Regions from separate parts of the Streptomyces sp. NPDC029044 genome, predicted to be linked through region 2. Evidence: riboswitches for the same ligand, from Rfam matches in the RefSeq annotation. Region 2 holds a riboswitch; each other region holds the start of a gene.

Evidence for each region. Region 2 has a riboswitch for thiamine pyrophosphate ahead of AB0E85_RS08265 (thiamine ABC transporter substrate-binding protein). Riboswitches for the same ligand answer to the same signal wherever they lie in the genome.
Region 1: linked by a shared signal. The riboswitch ahead of thiO (glycine oxidase ThiO) and the one ahead of AB0E85_RS08265 (thiamine ABC transporter substrate-binding protein) in region 2 are both predicted to bind thiamine pyrophosphate.
Region 3: linked by a shared signal. The riboswitch ahead of thiC (phosphomethylpyrimidine synthase ThiC) and the one ahead of AB0E85_RS08265 (thiamine ABC transporter substrate-binding protein) in region 2 are both predicted to bind thiamine pyrophosphate.

What each region holds. Positions count from the first base shown of each region.
Region 1 is NZ_JBEZWN010000026.1:46,056-50,740, reverse strand. Features, by position in the region: gene pknB (Stk1 family PASTA domain-containing Ser/Thr kinase) at 1-210, opposite strand, end outside; gene AB0E85_RS21495 (thiazole synthase) at 304-1,101, opposite strand; gene thiS (sulfur carrier protein ThiS) at 1,104-1,304, opposite strand; gene thiO (glycine oxidase ThiO) at 1,301-2,473, opposite strand; TPP riboswitch at 2,471-2,582, opposite strand; gene AB0E85_RS21480 (hypothetical protein) at 2,635-2,985, shown strand; gene AB0E85_RS21475 (FAD-dependent oxidoreductase) at 3,018-4,259, shown strand; gene AB0E85_RS21470 (Rv2175c family DNA-binding protein) at 4,369-4,685, shown strand, end outside.
Region 2 is NZ_JBEZWN010000006.1:135,329-140,013, forward strand. Features, by position in the region: gene AB0E85_RS08240 (PadR family transcriptional regulator) at 1-32, shown strand, start outside; gene AB0E85_RS08245 (hypothetical protein) at 29-613, shown strand; partial or broken gene AB0E85_RS08250 (IS5 family transposase) at 663-1,591, shown strand; gene AB0E85_RS08255 (hypothetical protein) at 1,607-1,795, opposite strand; gene rlmN (23S rRNA (adenine(2503)-C(2))-methyltransferase RlmN) at 1,964-3,070, shown strand; TPP riboswitch at 3,095-3,201, shown strand; gene AB0E85_RS08265 (thiamine ABC transporter substrate-binding protein) at 3,326-4,363, shown strand; gene AB0E85_RS08270 (iron ABC transporter permease) at 4,339-4,685, shown strand, end outside.
Region 3 is NZ_JBEZWN010000003.1:180,767-185,451, forward strand. Features, by position in the region: gene AB0E85_RS04295 (metallophosphoesterase) at 1-230, shown strand, start outside; gene AB0E85_RS04300 (hypothetical protein) at 414-1,277, shown strand; gene thiC (phosphomethylpyrimidine synthase ThiC) at 1,368-3,152, opposite strand; TPP riboswitch at 3,145-3,334, opposite strand; gene AB0E85_RS04310 (YibE/F family protein) at 3,407-4,685, shown strand, end outside.

The DNA.
Region 1 (4,685 bases), on a different contig from region 2:
CACCGACTTCGCCTCGCGGATGAACCGCTCGACGAACGAGGCGTCCACCGCGAGCGCGGGGTGCATCACCTTGAGCGCGAGGACCCGGTCGAGCCGGGTGTCCACGGCCCGGTAGACCGTGGCCATCCCGCCGACCGCGATCCGCGCGTCGATGCGATACCGGCCGTCGAGCACCTGCCCGACCAAGGGGTCCTGAAGGGTCGTGTCCACGCAGGCGAGTGTACGAGCCGACACCGACAGCTCTCCCGCCCCGCCCGATTTCGGGGCGCGACTGCAGCCGACCTGTGACGTGTGGACGAGCCCCTACTGGAAAGCGGGCCGCTCCGGGTCCAGGGCGGCCATTCCCTCCGTCGGTGACGACGCCTGCGCGAAATGCCGCCGGGGGATCCGCCCGGCCCGGTACGCCAGCCGCCCCGCCTCCACCGCGTGCCGCATGGCGTCGGCCATCAGGACGGGTTCCTGCGCCCGCGTCACCGCCGAGGCGAGCATCACACCCGCGCACCCCAGCTCCATCGCCAGCGCCGCGTCCGAGGCCGTACCGGCACCGGCGTCCAGGATCACCGGCACGCGCGCGTGCTCGACGATCAGCTGGAAGTTGTGTGGGTTGCGGATGCCGAGACCGGAGCCGATCGGCGACCCGAGCGGCATGATCGCCGCACAGCCCGCGTCCTCCAGCTTCCGCGCGAGCACCGGATCGTCGTTGGTGTACGGCAGGACCGTGAACCCGTCGTCGACCAGCGTCTCGGCCGCCTCCAGGGTCTCGATCGGGTCCGGCAGCAGCGTGCGCTCGTCGGCGATGACCTCCAGTTTGATCAGGTCGGTGCCGAGGGCCTCGCGCGCGAGACGGGCCGTGAGGACGGCCTCGCCGGCCGTGAAGCAGCCCGCCGTGTTGGGCAGCACCCGGATGCCGAGCCGGTCCAGGACGGACAGCACCGAACCGTGCACCGAGGCGTTCACCCGGCGCATCGCGACGGTCGTCAGCTCCGTCCCCGAGGCGACGAGCGACCGCTCCAGCACATCCAGGCTGGGTGCCCCGCCCGTGCCCATGATCAGACGGGACGTGAACGACGTGCCACCGAGGACGAACGGATCGTCGGCCATGGTCAGCCTCCTTGGACGGCCGTGAGGACTTCCACCCGGTCTCCTTCGGAGAGCGGCGTGGCGGGCCACTGCGTGCGCGGGACGACGGTTTCGTTGAGGGCGGCGGCCACGCCCGAGGGCGAGGCGGTGAGCGACCTCACGACGGTGTCGAGAGCGGTGCCGGGCCGGACGTCCCGGGACTCGCCGTTGACGGAGATGTTCATGCGGGCTGCTCCGTGAGTGCGGTGGCAGGACTGAAACGCTTCGGGGTGAAGGGCCGGGCCTCCTCCGGGAGTTCACCCGTGGCCAGGGCGTGCGCCAGGGCGTCGCCGGTCACCGGCGTGAGCAGGACGCCGTTGCGGTAGTGCCCGGTGGCCAGCAGCAGGCCCTCCAGACCCGTCGGGCCGAGCAGGGGCGCGTTGTCGGGGGAGCCGGGCCGCAGCCCGGCCCGGGTCTCGGTGAGCGGCAGCTCGGTGATGCCCGGGACCAGCTCGTGCGCGTCGCGCAGCAGTTCGTACACGCCGCCCGCGGTCACGGTGGTGTCCCAGCCCAGCTCCTCGCTCGTGGCCCCGACGACGAGTTCGCCGTTCTCGCGCGGCACCAGGTAGACGTGACTGCCACGCACCACCGCGCGCACGGTCCGGTTCAGGAACGGCCCGTGCCGCAGCGGCATCGTCAGGCGCAGGACCTGCCCCTTCACCGGCCGCACCGGAGGCAGCATGTCCTGCGGGACGCCCGCGAGCCGCCCGCTGAGACTGCCCCCGGCGAGCACCACCTGCCCGGCGGCCACCTCGGTCCCGCCGGCCAGGACGGCACCCGCGGCCCGGTCCCGTACGACGGTCAGCCGCTCCGCCCACGTCCGGTGGAAGGCCACGCCCGCCCGCTCACATGCGGCGACCAGGGCACCGGCCAGCCGCCGGGGGTCGATCTGGTGGTCGCCGTCGACCCGCAGCCCGCCGCGCACGCCGGGCGCGAGCATCGGCTCCAGGCGCCGGCACTCGCGCCCGGACAGCCACTGCGACTCCAGGCCCGACTGCTGCTGCAGTGCGTGCAGTTCGCGCAGGTGGGACCGGTCGTCGGCGTCCAGGGCCACGGCGAGCGTGCCGCAGCGGCGGTAGCCGAGGTCCCGGCCGGTCAGCTCGGTGAGCTCGGCGGCGAAGTCCGGGTAGCGCCGGGCCGAGGTGAGATTCAGGCCGAGCAGGGTCTGTTCGCCGTAGTGCAGTTCCGTGACGGCGGCCAGCATGCCGGCCGCGACCTGCGCGGCCCCGCCGCCCGGCTCGGGGTCGACGACGGCCGTGGTGAACCCGCGCTGCGCGGCCCGCCAGGCCGTGACCAGGCCGATGATCCCGCCCCCGACGACGAGGACGTCTGACGATGTGGACGTAGGCGACATGGGCGTCCAGCCCCTCCCTTCGCCGGCATGACCCGGATCAGGTTCGTACGGTCGGAGGCCGCCAGCCTCCCTCTCAGCCCGGTGCGTCCGGGCTCCCGCGAGTGCTTTACGTTGGCCACCCTAGCCCGATGCCCTGTCCCGCAGTAAGGGAGCCTCAGCCCATGACCCGGTCCCTCGACGGTCTCGTCCTCGCCCCGGTCGCCGACCAGGCACCGGGCCAGGTGGGCACCCGCACCCGGTTCACGTACCACGAGCGGGAGGGCGAGATCTGGGCCGAGTACGCGGGTGGCGACGTCGTACGCGGCCATCTCGTGGGTACCCGGGAAGGTGACCGGCTGGACTTCCGGTACGTCCAGCTCAAGCGGGACGGGACCACGTCCTCGGGGCACTGCGTGTCGGCGGTCGTGGAACTGCCCGACGGGCGGGTGCGGCTGGAGGAGACCTGGGAGTGGGAGTCCCGGGCGGGCAGCGGCACGAGCGTTGTGGAGCAGGTCACGGCGCACGAGCACTGACTGACAATTCGTCAGGTGTCTATGGTGATCAGGTGAGCGAGCAGACGCAGGACCCAGGTTCGTCCGCGCCGCGGCGCGTCGTCGTGGCGGGTGCGGGGATGGCCGGCGTGCAGACCGCCGTCGCCCTGCGCGAGCGGGGCTTCACCGGTGACGTGATCCTGCTCGGCGCCGAGCCCCACCAGCCCTACGACCGGCCCCCGTTGTCCAAGGCGGTCCTGCTCGGCAAGGCCGAGGGTTCCGCCTTCGACGTCGACTTCGAAGCCCTCGGCGTCGAACTGCGCCTCGGCTGCGAGGTGCTGGGCCTGCGCCCCGCCGGCCACGAACTGGACACCGAGGACGGGCCCGTGCCGTACGACGTCCTGGTCGTCGCGACCGGTGCCGAACCGGTCCGGCTGCCCGGCGCGGAGGGCGTGCCCGGCGTGCACCTGCTGCGCACCCTGGACGACGCCGAGCGGCTGCGGCCGGTGCTGGCCCGCAAGCACGACATCGTGGTCGTCGGCGCGGGCTGGATCGGAGCCGAGTTCGCCACGGCCGCCCGCGAGGCGGGCTGCGCCGTGACCGTCGTGGAGGCCGCGGAACGGCCGCTCGCCGGGGCACTGCCCGCCGAGGTGGCCGACCCGATGACCGGCTGGTACGCCGACGCCGGCGCGACCCTGCGGACCCACGCGCGCGTGGAGCGTGTCGAGCCCGGCGCGGTACTCCTGGACGACGGCTCGCGGCTGCCCGCGGGCGCGGTCGTCGTCGGTGTCGGCGCCCGCCCGGCGACGGCCTGGCTGGCCGGCTCCGGGATCGAGCTCGGTGCGCACGGCGAGATCGTGGCCGACGAGCATCTGCGCACGTCCGTGCCCGACGTGTACGCCGTCGGCGACTGCGCATCCTTCCCCTCGGGGCGCTACGGCGAGCGCCTGCTGGTCCACCACTGGGACAACGCCCTCCAGGGGCCGCGCACGGTCGCCGTGAACATCGTCGGCCGGGCCACGGCGGAGACGCTCGCGGTGTACGACCCGGTGCCGTACTTCTGGTCCGAGCAGTTCGGGCGGTTCGTCCAGTACGCCGGGCACCACGCGGCCGCGGACACGATCCTGTGGCGGGGCGACCCCGCCGGACCGGCCTGGACGGTCTGCTGGCTGCGCGGTGAGCGGCTGGTCGCGCTGCTGGCGGTGGGCCGGCCCCGGGACCTGGCGCAGGGCCGCCGCCTGATCGAGTCGGGCGCCGCGATGAATCCGGTGCTGCTGGCGGATCCGGCCAGGCCCATGAAGGCGGCGACGGCTTGAGCTACGGCCCCTCGCGGGGCCGCCCGGGCGGCGCTGCCGGGCCCGGCGGGGCGCCCGCGTGGGCCGGGCCGACTTCCGACTGTCAGTGGCAGATGGCAGGCTGGTTTCCGTGACCGAGATTGACGCAAAGATCGATGCTCTCGTCCCCGCCTGGCTCACCCTCCCCGACATCGCCGAACAGCTCGGCGTCGAGGTGACGCGTGTGCGGCAGCTGGTCAAGGACGGCCAGCTCATCGCCGTACGCCGTGGTGAGAACCGCGCGCTGCACGTCCCCGCCGCCTTCATCGACGGGGACAAGGTCGTCAAGGGCCTGTCCGGGACCCTGACGCTCCTGCGGGACGACGGCTTCACGGACGAAGAGATGCTGGAGTGGCTCTTCACCCCGGACCCCAGCCTGCCCGGCACCCCCGCGCAGGCGCTCGGTGA
Region 2 (4,685 bases):
CTACCGAACCCACGGGGGGAAGCGCACCATGACGGACCAGCAAACCGTGACTAACCAGCAGATACTCGCGGTCTGCCGCAGCAATTGGGAATACCGGGGCATCGACGATGGATCCATCCGGGAGATGCTCGATGAGCTCTCCGCTCATCTGGATGAGGCGGTGGCCGCAGGTCGCACGCCCCAAGACGTCGTGGGCAGCGACGTGAAGGAGTTCGCCGCCTCCTGGGCCCGGGCCCGCGCTCCGTTCGCCCGCCGGCTGCTGCGTACGGCGGCGATGGTCTGTTTCGTGATCGGCTGGCTGATACTGGCCACGTGTCTGCTCCGGTGGACCACCGAACGGGTCGTGAGCGTCAACGATGTTGCCTTCTGGACCGTCGTCGCAGCGGTCACGGTTGCCTGGGAGCTGCGGCGCGGCAACCTGGGTCTCGGTAGGACCCTGGCGGTCGCCCTTGCCGTCGGCTTGCCCGCAGCTCTGCTCTCCCGATGGCTGGGCGGCGACGGGGAACTGTTCACATTGCCACTGTGGGCGGCCCCGGCGCTGCTCCTTCCCGGGCTTCCGTACGCCGTCGTCGATGCGCGGAGCAGGAAGAACACCGCGCCCGACGCCGACTAGGACCCGTCCGATCATGTCATCATCCAACTGTTGTCTCGTTGTCCCAAGCATGGGGCGGGGTGACTTGACGGATGCGGAGTGGGAACAGCTGCGGCCGTTCCTGCCGGTCAGCAACGGACGTTGTGGCCGGTGGCGTGATCATCGGCAGGTAATCGACGGGATTCTGCACCGGGTGCGGACCGGGGTGCAGTGGCGCGACCTGCCCGAGCGGTTCGGGCCATGGAAAACGGTTTATGAACGCCACCGGCTGTGGTCGGCCGACGGCACCTGGGAACGTCTGCTGCAGCAGGTCCAGGCCGCGGCCGACGCAGCAGGTGGGATCGACTGGGACATCGCTGTGAGCTCCACCATCGTGCGTGCGCACCAGCACGCGGCCGGCGCCCGCACCGATCCGCCGCCGGCTCCGGCATCAAAGGGGGCGGCAGGAGACGAACATCAGACCGAGACACCGTGGCAGAGCCTGCTCGCCCGCCTGGTGGAGGTGGCGCAGGAAGTGAGGGCCTGGGCCGCTCGCGGGGCGGGTTCACCAGCAAAGTCCACCTGAGTGCCGACGGCCGCTGTCGTCCGCTATCGGTGGTCGTTACCGGTGGGCAGCGGGCCGACTGCACCCAGTTCACGGCGGTGAGAGAAGATCCGCGTTCCCAGGCCCGGACGCGGCAGGCCGCGCAAGAAACCTGACAGCCTGGCGGCGGACAAGGCCTATAGCAACGGTCCCTGCCGTGAGTAACTGCGGCGCCGGGGCATCCAGCACACCATCCCGGAGAAGACCGACAGTCAGGCCGCCCGCCTGCGCAAAGGCTCACGCGGCGGACGGCCCCCGGCTTCGACGAAGAGCGGTACAAGAAGCCCAACACCGTCGAGCTGGCGATCAACATGCTCAAGCAGTCACGGGCCGTGGCTACCCGATACGACAAGCGCGGCTACGTTTTCCTCGGCACGGCCACTGCGGTGGCCCTCGTCATCTGGCTCCGCACATGATCGGCCGGACAAGTCCTAGTCGTCCTCGCTGCTCTGCTGTGAGCGGGAACCCCGGCTCGCGCTGCGGGTCAGTTCACTGCCGAGCAGGGTGGCCTTGGCCACCCCACGCGCCCAGCGCGGGGCGTCACCCCGGGCTGTCCAGAACACGCAGACGCTGCCGCCGATGAGGAGCAGGACGACGACCGACAGTATGAGCACGAGCATGCTCGACCCCCGCTTCTTGTGATGGTCGGCCCCATCCTGTCAGGCGGTCCTCACCGTCAACCGCTCCCCGGGGCCACGCCTGCACACTCAGGCTCGCGAGGCGCCGTGATCGCCCCCACCCCACTCCGGCCCCGGCGGCCGCAGTTGATCTGCGACACTGGTACCGCCATGCCTAAGCCCGGAGAACTCACTTTCGTCGCCCCCCGCGGAGCCAAGAAGCCGCCGCGGCATCTCGCCGACCTCACTCCTGCCGAGCGCAAGGAAGCCGTTGCCGCTGTCGGGGAGAAGCCGTTTCGTGCCAAGCAGCTCTCGCAGCACTACTTCGCGCGGTACGCGCACGACCCGGAGCAGTGGACCGACATTCCGGCCGGTGCCCGGGGGCGGCTGCGGGAGGCGCTGCTGCCCGAGCTGATGACCGTCGTGCGGCATCTGTCGACCGACCAGGGCACCACCCGCAAGACGCTGTGGCGGCTGTTCGACGGGACGCTCGTCGAGTCCGTGCTGATGCGCTACCCGGACCGGGTGACCATGTGCATCAGCTCCCAGGCCGGGTGCGGCATGAACTGCCCGTTCTGTGCCACCGGGCAGGCAGGCCTCGACCGGAATCTGTCCACCGCCGAGATCGTCCATCAGATCGTGGACGGGATGCGGGCCCTGCGTGACGGGGAGGTCCCCGGCGGCCCCGCGCGGCTCAGCAACATCGTCTTCATGGGCATGGGCGAGCCGCTCGCCAACTACAACCGGGTCATCGGATCCATCCGGCGGCTCACCGACCCCGAGCCCGACGGCCTCGGCCTGTCCCAGCGCGGCATCACCGTCTCCACCGTCGGTCTCGTCCCGGCCATCCACCGGTTCGCCGACGAGGGCTTCAAGTGCCGCCTCGCCATCTCGCTGCACGCCCCCGACGACGAGCTGCGGGACACCCTCGTGCCGGTGAACACGCGCTGGAAGGTCCGTGAGGTGCTGGACGCCGGCTTCGAGTACAGCGCCAAGTCCGGGCGCCGGCTGTCCATCGAGTACGCCCTGATCCGGGACATCAACGACCAGGCCTGGCGGGGTGACCGGCTCGGGCGGCTGCTCAAGGGCAAGCCCGTGCATGTCAATCTCATCCCGTTGAACCCGACGCCGGGGTCGAAGTGGACCGCCTCGCGGCCCGAGGACGAGAAGGCGTTCGTGGAGGCGATCGCCGCCCATGGTGTGCCGGTGACGATCCGGGACACCCGTGGTCAGGAGATCGACGGGGCGTGTGGTCAGCTCGCGGCCACCGAACGGTAGTCTGACCGCCGTAAGAACATCTGCATATTCCGACAGGGGAGCGCCACAGCGCTGAGAGTGCGGCATACGGCCGCAGACCCTCCGAACCTGGCCCAGGTCATTCTGGGTAGGGAGATCGGTCATCACTCGAGCTGTTGCGCCCTGCCCGGGACCCCGGAAGTCCCGGGCGGGGCCGCGTCTTCTCCTGGTCACTCCAGGAGGAATCCAGTGCGTAACAACATCCAGCGGCTGACGGCGGCGGTCGTCGGGCTCGGCATGGCCGGCACGCTCGCCGCCTGCGGGTCGTCCGGCGGCGGCCAGCAGTCCGGCGACTCCAAGACCGTGACGCTCGTCAGCCACGACTCGTGGGCCGCGTCCAAGGACGTCATCGCGGCCTTCGAGAAGCAGTCCGGGTACAAGGTCCGGGTCCTCAAGGACGGCGACGCCGGGCAGGCCGTGAACAAGGCCATCCTGACCAAGGACAACCCGCAGGGCGACGTCTTCTTCGGCGTCGACAACACCCTGCTGTCCCGCGCCCTCGACAACGGCCTCTTCCAGTCGTACGAGGCGAAGGGATCCGACCTGATCCTGCCGGAGTACCGCGTCGACCAGGACAAGCACCGGGTCACCCCCATCGACACCGGCGACATCTGCGTCAACTACGACAAGAAGTACTTCGCCGACCGCAAGCTGGCGCCGCCGCGGAGCCTCCACGACCTGGTCAAGCCCGCGTACAAGGACCTGCTCGTCACCGAGAACGCCTCCTCGTCGTCGCCCGGCCTGGGCTTCCTGCTCGGCACGGTCGCGGAGTACGGCGACGACGGGTGGGAGGGCTACTGGATGAAGCTCAAGGCCAACGGCGTGAAGGTCGTCGACGGCTGGGAGCAGGCCTACAACGAGGAGTTCTCCGGCTCCAGCAGCGGCAAGAAGGCCAAGGGCGACCGGCCGCTCGTCGTGTCGTACGCCTCCTCGCCGCCCGCCGAGGTGCTGTACGCCGACCCGAAGCCGACGGCCGCCCCGACCGGGGTCGCCGAGGGCACCTGCTTCCGGCAGGTCGAGTACGCGGGGCTGCTCAGCAACGCCGAGAACACCAAGGGCGGCAAGGCCCTCCTCGACTTCCTCATCAGTAAGAGGTTCCAGGACGACATGCCGCTCAACATGTTCGTCTACCCGGTGCGCGAGGGCGCTCAGGTGCCGCCGGAGTTCGTGAAGTACGGGCCGCAGGCGAAGGACCCGGAGACCATGGCCCCGGCGAAGATCGCCGACCACCGTGACCAGTGGGTCAAGTCGTGGACCTCACTCGTACTGAAGTAGCCGCGCGCAGGCGGGGCGCGGCGGCGCGGTTCGGTCTGCTGGCCGCGCCCGTCGCGTTCTTCGCGGTCTTCTTCGCCTACCCCGTGGCCGCGATCGTCGCGCGCGGCCTGAAGACCGACGGGACCTGGCACCTCGGGCGGATCGGGGAGGTGCTGGCGCAGTCCGACGTGCGGCACGTGCTGTGGTTCACCACCTGGCAGGCGCTGGTCTCCACCGCGCTCACGCTGATCGTCGCGCTCCCCGGTGCGTACGTCTTCGCGCGGTTCGACTTCCCGGGCAAGCAGGTCCTGCGGGCGGTCGTGACCGTGCCCTTCGTGCTGCC
Region 3 (4,685 bases), on a different contig from region 2:
CTGACGCCGTGCGCTCCCTGCTCGATACGTACGGGGGCACCCGCATCGTTCACGGGCACAGCCCGATTCCGTATCTGCTGGGCGAGGTCGGCTCCGAGGACGACGAGGACAACCGCGACCCCGTGATCGAGGGACCGCACGTCTACGCCGACGGCCTCGCCATCGCGATGGACGGTGGCGTGACCATGGCCGGAAAGCTACTGGTCGAGCAACTGCCGCTGGATACGTGAACGTTCACCGGGCAGGCGTTCCCCTTCGGAGGACCGGGCCGGTGACGGGTCAATTTCGGTAAACCCCCTGTCACCGCATACCGTCACCGCTCTACCATCGGCTTATCCGTAGCAGGCTCCCCTCCGTTTCTGCCCGACGGCTCGTCAGCATGCCGAGCCCCAAGCCCTACGGAGCATCGGGGGATGCACATGAACAGCGTTCCGCAGCACCTGCTGAGCGAGGACCGCCAGGAATACGAGCGGATCCTCGATGAGGCGCTGCGCTCCGCACCACACCGTCCCGAACTGGCCGCTGTCGGTCAGCGGCTCAACCCCGAACAACTGCGCACCATGGCGCTGAACGCGACCGCACTCATCACGGCGGCGGCGTCGGCCGAGTACCAGCACTACGTCAAGGTCCGCGACGAACTGCGACAGCCGGCGTCGGCCGGCTCGCAGGCCGTGCGCGAATCCGGTTCCGCCGAGCCCGCGGGCGCCTCGGGACTCGTCACCGCCATGGGAGGGGTCGCCGAGACCGCCGGCGCGGGCGCCGTCGCCGTCGTCGCCGTCCTCGCGCCCGTCCTCGCCGGAACGGCCGCGGCGATCTTCCTGCTCGTCGGTTACATCCTGCGGATGATCGACCCGGATCAGGGCTTCGCCCGGACCATGCTCACCACGGGCTGGGTGTTCGGCGCCGTGACCGCGGTGGCGATCCTCGTAGCCGCGGTGGGACTGCTGCTCACGGCCCTGCGGAACAAGCCCTCGGCCGAAGGCGGACCGTACGGCGAACTGCAGGGCGAGGTGGCCCAGGCCAAGGAGGCCTGGCACGAGGCCCTGCTGGAACGCGGCATCCTGCCCTTCCTGCGGGAGGCCCTCGTCGACCCCGGCGCGGCGGCAGCACTGCACCACACGCCCTCGCCCACGCCGGTCAGCCGCATGCCGCACCTCGGCTACGGCCGCCCGGGGTTCACCAGCCCGGACGACGGCGACCGCGGCTCGCGCCCCAGCTTCAGCAGCCCGGACTACACCAGCCCGGACTTCGGAGGGCCGGAGCACCAGCCGGAGTAGCACTCGCCGGAGCCCGTCCGAGCTGCGGATTCGAGCGGGCGGACCCACAGGCCGGGGGACCATCGGCCCCCGGGCCTGTGCGCGGCCGGGTCAGTCCGCGATGGGCAGGTACACGCGGTTCCCGCTCGCCGCGAACTCCTTCGACTTCAGGGCCATGCCCTCCTCGATCTCGGTCCGTGTGCCGCCGTGTTCACGGCGGATGTCCTGCGAGATCTTCATGCTGCAGAACTTGGGACCGCACATCGAGCAGAAGTGAGCCGTCTTGGCGGGCTCGGCGGGCAGGGTCTCGTCGTGGAACTCCCGTGCCGTGTCCGGGTCGAGGGCCAGGTTGAACTGGTCCTCCCACCGGAACTCGAAACGGGCGTCGGACAGCGCGTCGTCCCACTCCTGCGCACCCGGGTGTCCCTTGGCGAGATCGGCTGCGTGGGCGGCGATCTTGTAGGTGATGACGCCGGTCTTGACGTCGTCACGGTTCGGCAGGCCCAAGTGCTCCTTGGGCGTGACGTAGCAGAGCATCGCCGTGCCCCACCAGGCGATCATCGCGGCACCGATGCCGGAGGTGATGTGGTCGTACGCCGGCGCGACGTCCGTGGTCAGCGGGCCGAGCGTATAGAACGGAGCTTCATCGCAGATCTCCTGCTGAAGGTCGATGTTCTCCTTGATCTTGTGCATCGGGACGTGGCCCGGGCCCTCGATCATGGTCTGTACGTTGAAACGCTTCGCGATCCGGTTGAGTTCCCCGAGTGTGCGCAGCTCCGCGAACTGCGCCTCGTCGTTGGCGTCCGCGATCGATCCGGGCCGCAGGCCGTCCCCCAGCGAGTACGTGACGTCGTACGCGGCGAGGATCTCGCAGAGTTCCTCGAAGTTCTCGTACAGGAACGACTCCTTGTGGTGTGCGAGGCACCAGGCGGCCATGATCGAGCCGCCGCGGGAGACGATGCCGGTCTTGCGGTTCGCGGTCAGCGGCACGTACGCCAGGCGAACGCCCGCGTGGACCGTCATGTAGTCCACGCCCTGCTCGGCCTGCTCGATGACCGTGTCCTTGTAGATCTCCCAGGTCAGTTCCTCGGCCCTGCCGTCGACCTTCTCCAGTGCCTGGTAGAGCGGCACGGTGCCGATGGGGACGGGGGAGTTGCGCAGGACCCACTCGCGCGTGGTGTGGATGTTGCGGCCGGTGGACAGGTCCATGACCGTGTCGGCGCCCCAGCGGGTCGCCCAGGTCATCTTCTCGACCTCCTCCTCGATGGAGGACGTCACGGCCGAGTTGCCGATGTTGGCGTTGACCTTCACCAGGAACCGCTTGCCGATGATCATCGGCTCGATCTCCGGGTGGTTGACGTTGGCCGGCAGCACGGCCCGCCCTGCGGCGATCTCGTCGCGCACATCCTCGGGAGCCACGTTCTCCCTGATGGCGACGTACTCCATCTCGGGCGTGATCTCTCCCCGGCGGGCGTACGCGAGCTGCGTGACGGCCTGGCCCTCCCTGCCACGGCGCGGCAGGCGGGGCCGGCCGGGGAAGACGGCGTCCAGGTTGCGGAGGCCGCCGCGGGGCGAGGTGTGCTTGATGCCGTCGTCCTCGGGACGGACGGGGCGGCCCGCGTACTCCTCGGTGTCGCCGCGGGCGATGATCCAGTTCTCGCGCAGCGGCGACAGGCCCCTGCGGACGTCGGTGTCGACGAGCGGATCGGTGTACGGGCCCGACGTGTCGTACAGCGTGACCGACTGGCCGTTCGTGAGGTGCACCTGACGGACCGGCACGCGCAGGTCGGGGCGGGTGCCCTCGATGTACGCCTTGTGCCAGCCGATGGACTTCCCGGCCTCCTCGGACTTCTCGTCCTGAACGGAGGCAGGCGTGCGTGCGTCCTTGTTGGTCATCAGACCTACTCCCTACGCCGGCATTACCCGGTAACAGGTTCGGCGGTCGACGCAGCGGTTTCCGTCCGGCGACGTTTCGTGTGAAACATCACTCGACTCCGGCGATGTTTCATGTGAAACATCGCTGGGACGGAGGTCAGCGCCCTCTCAGCCCGGTGCTCCGAGCTCCCGCGTGTACAAAAGGTGCCTCCACGCTAGCGGCAATTCTGGCGCGGTGAACAGAGGGCCCCCCTCGTTCTTGCGATGATCGGTCGGTGACCACGACGCAGCGTCCCCCCTACCCACCGCCCGAGCCGCCCCGCGGATCCGGCGCCGGAAACGGCAACGGCCGTGGTGACGGCCATGATTTCGCCGCCGGAGGCCGGCAGGGGCAAGCCGGCCGGCAGGGCCCCGGGCCCGGATACGGGCGTGACGGGCGCTTCGGTCCCTCGGGCGGCGGTGAGTACGGACCGGGCTTCGGTGGCGGCCCGGGTGCCGGTTCTCACGGTGGTCATGGCGCTCCCACGGGCGGGCGGGGACCGGGGCACGGCCCTGCTGGTTCCGGTGGCGGCGACGGACATGGCCACGGTCACGGCTCCGGTGACAGCAATGGCCGTGGCGGACACGAGCACGGTGGCGCTGACGGCAGCGGCCGTGGCGGAGGTGACGGTCACGGTTCCGGTGACGGCAATGGCCGTGGCGGAGGCGACGGTCACGGTTCCGCGCCGGGCGGCGGGCACGGGCATTCGCACAGCCACGGGCCGGCCGCGCCCGTCTCCCTGCACCTGCGCAAGGTCATCGCGGCGGTCCTGATCCCGTTCGCCGCGGCGGTGCTGGTCGGTCTCGTCGTGCTGTGGCCGGGCGGCGCCCCGGCTCACGAGCGCACCGGCGTCGGCTTCGACCGGCAGACGCAGGACGCCACGGTCACCAAGGTGGTCGAGGTGAGCTGCAAGGAGGCCGGCGCTTCGGGCGTTCCGCCGACCGGCGACACCTCCACCGCGGAGGGTTCCTCCGCGGTGCAGCAGGAGCAGGGCACCTGCAAGCGGGCGACGATCCGGGTCGACAGCGGCGACGACAAGGGCCGTACGTTCACCGAGATCGTCCAGCCCGACCAGTCCCGGCAGCTGCACGAGGGCCAGAAGGTCGTCGTCGCCTACGAGCCCTCGGCGCCGAAGGACCTGCAGTACTCGGTCACCGACGTCAACCGTCGGCTGCCCATGGCTCTGCTCGCCGGCATCTTCGCCGTCGCCGTCGTGGTCGTCGGGCGGCTGCGGGGTGTCATGGCACTGATCTCGCTGGCCATCAGCTTCATGGTGCTCAACTTCTTCATCCTGCCCGCGATCCTGCAGGGCTCGAACCCGCTGGTCGTGGCGGTGGTGGGAGCGAGCGCCATCATGCTCATCGCCCTGTACCTCTGCCATGGTCTGTCCGCCCGGACATCCGTGGCGGTGCTGGGCACCCTCATCTCGTTGCTGCTGATCGGCATCCTCGGCTCGGTGTTCATCGACTGGGCCGCGCTCACCGGCAACACCGATGACAACACCGGTCTGATCC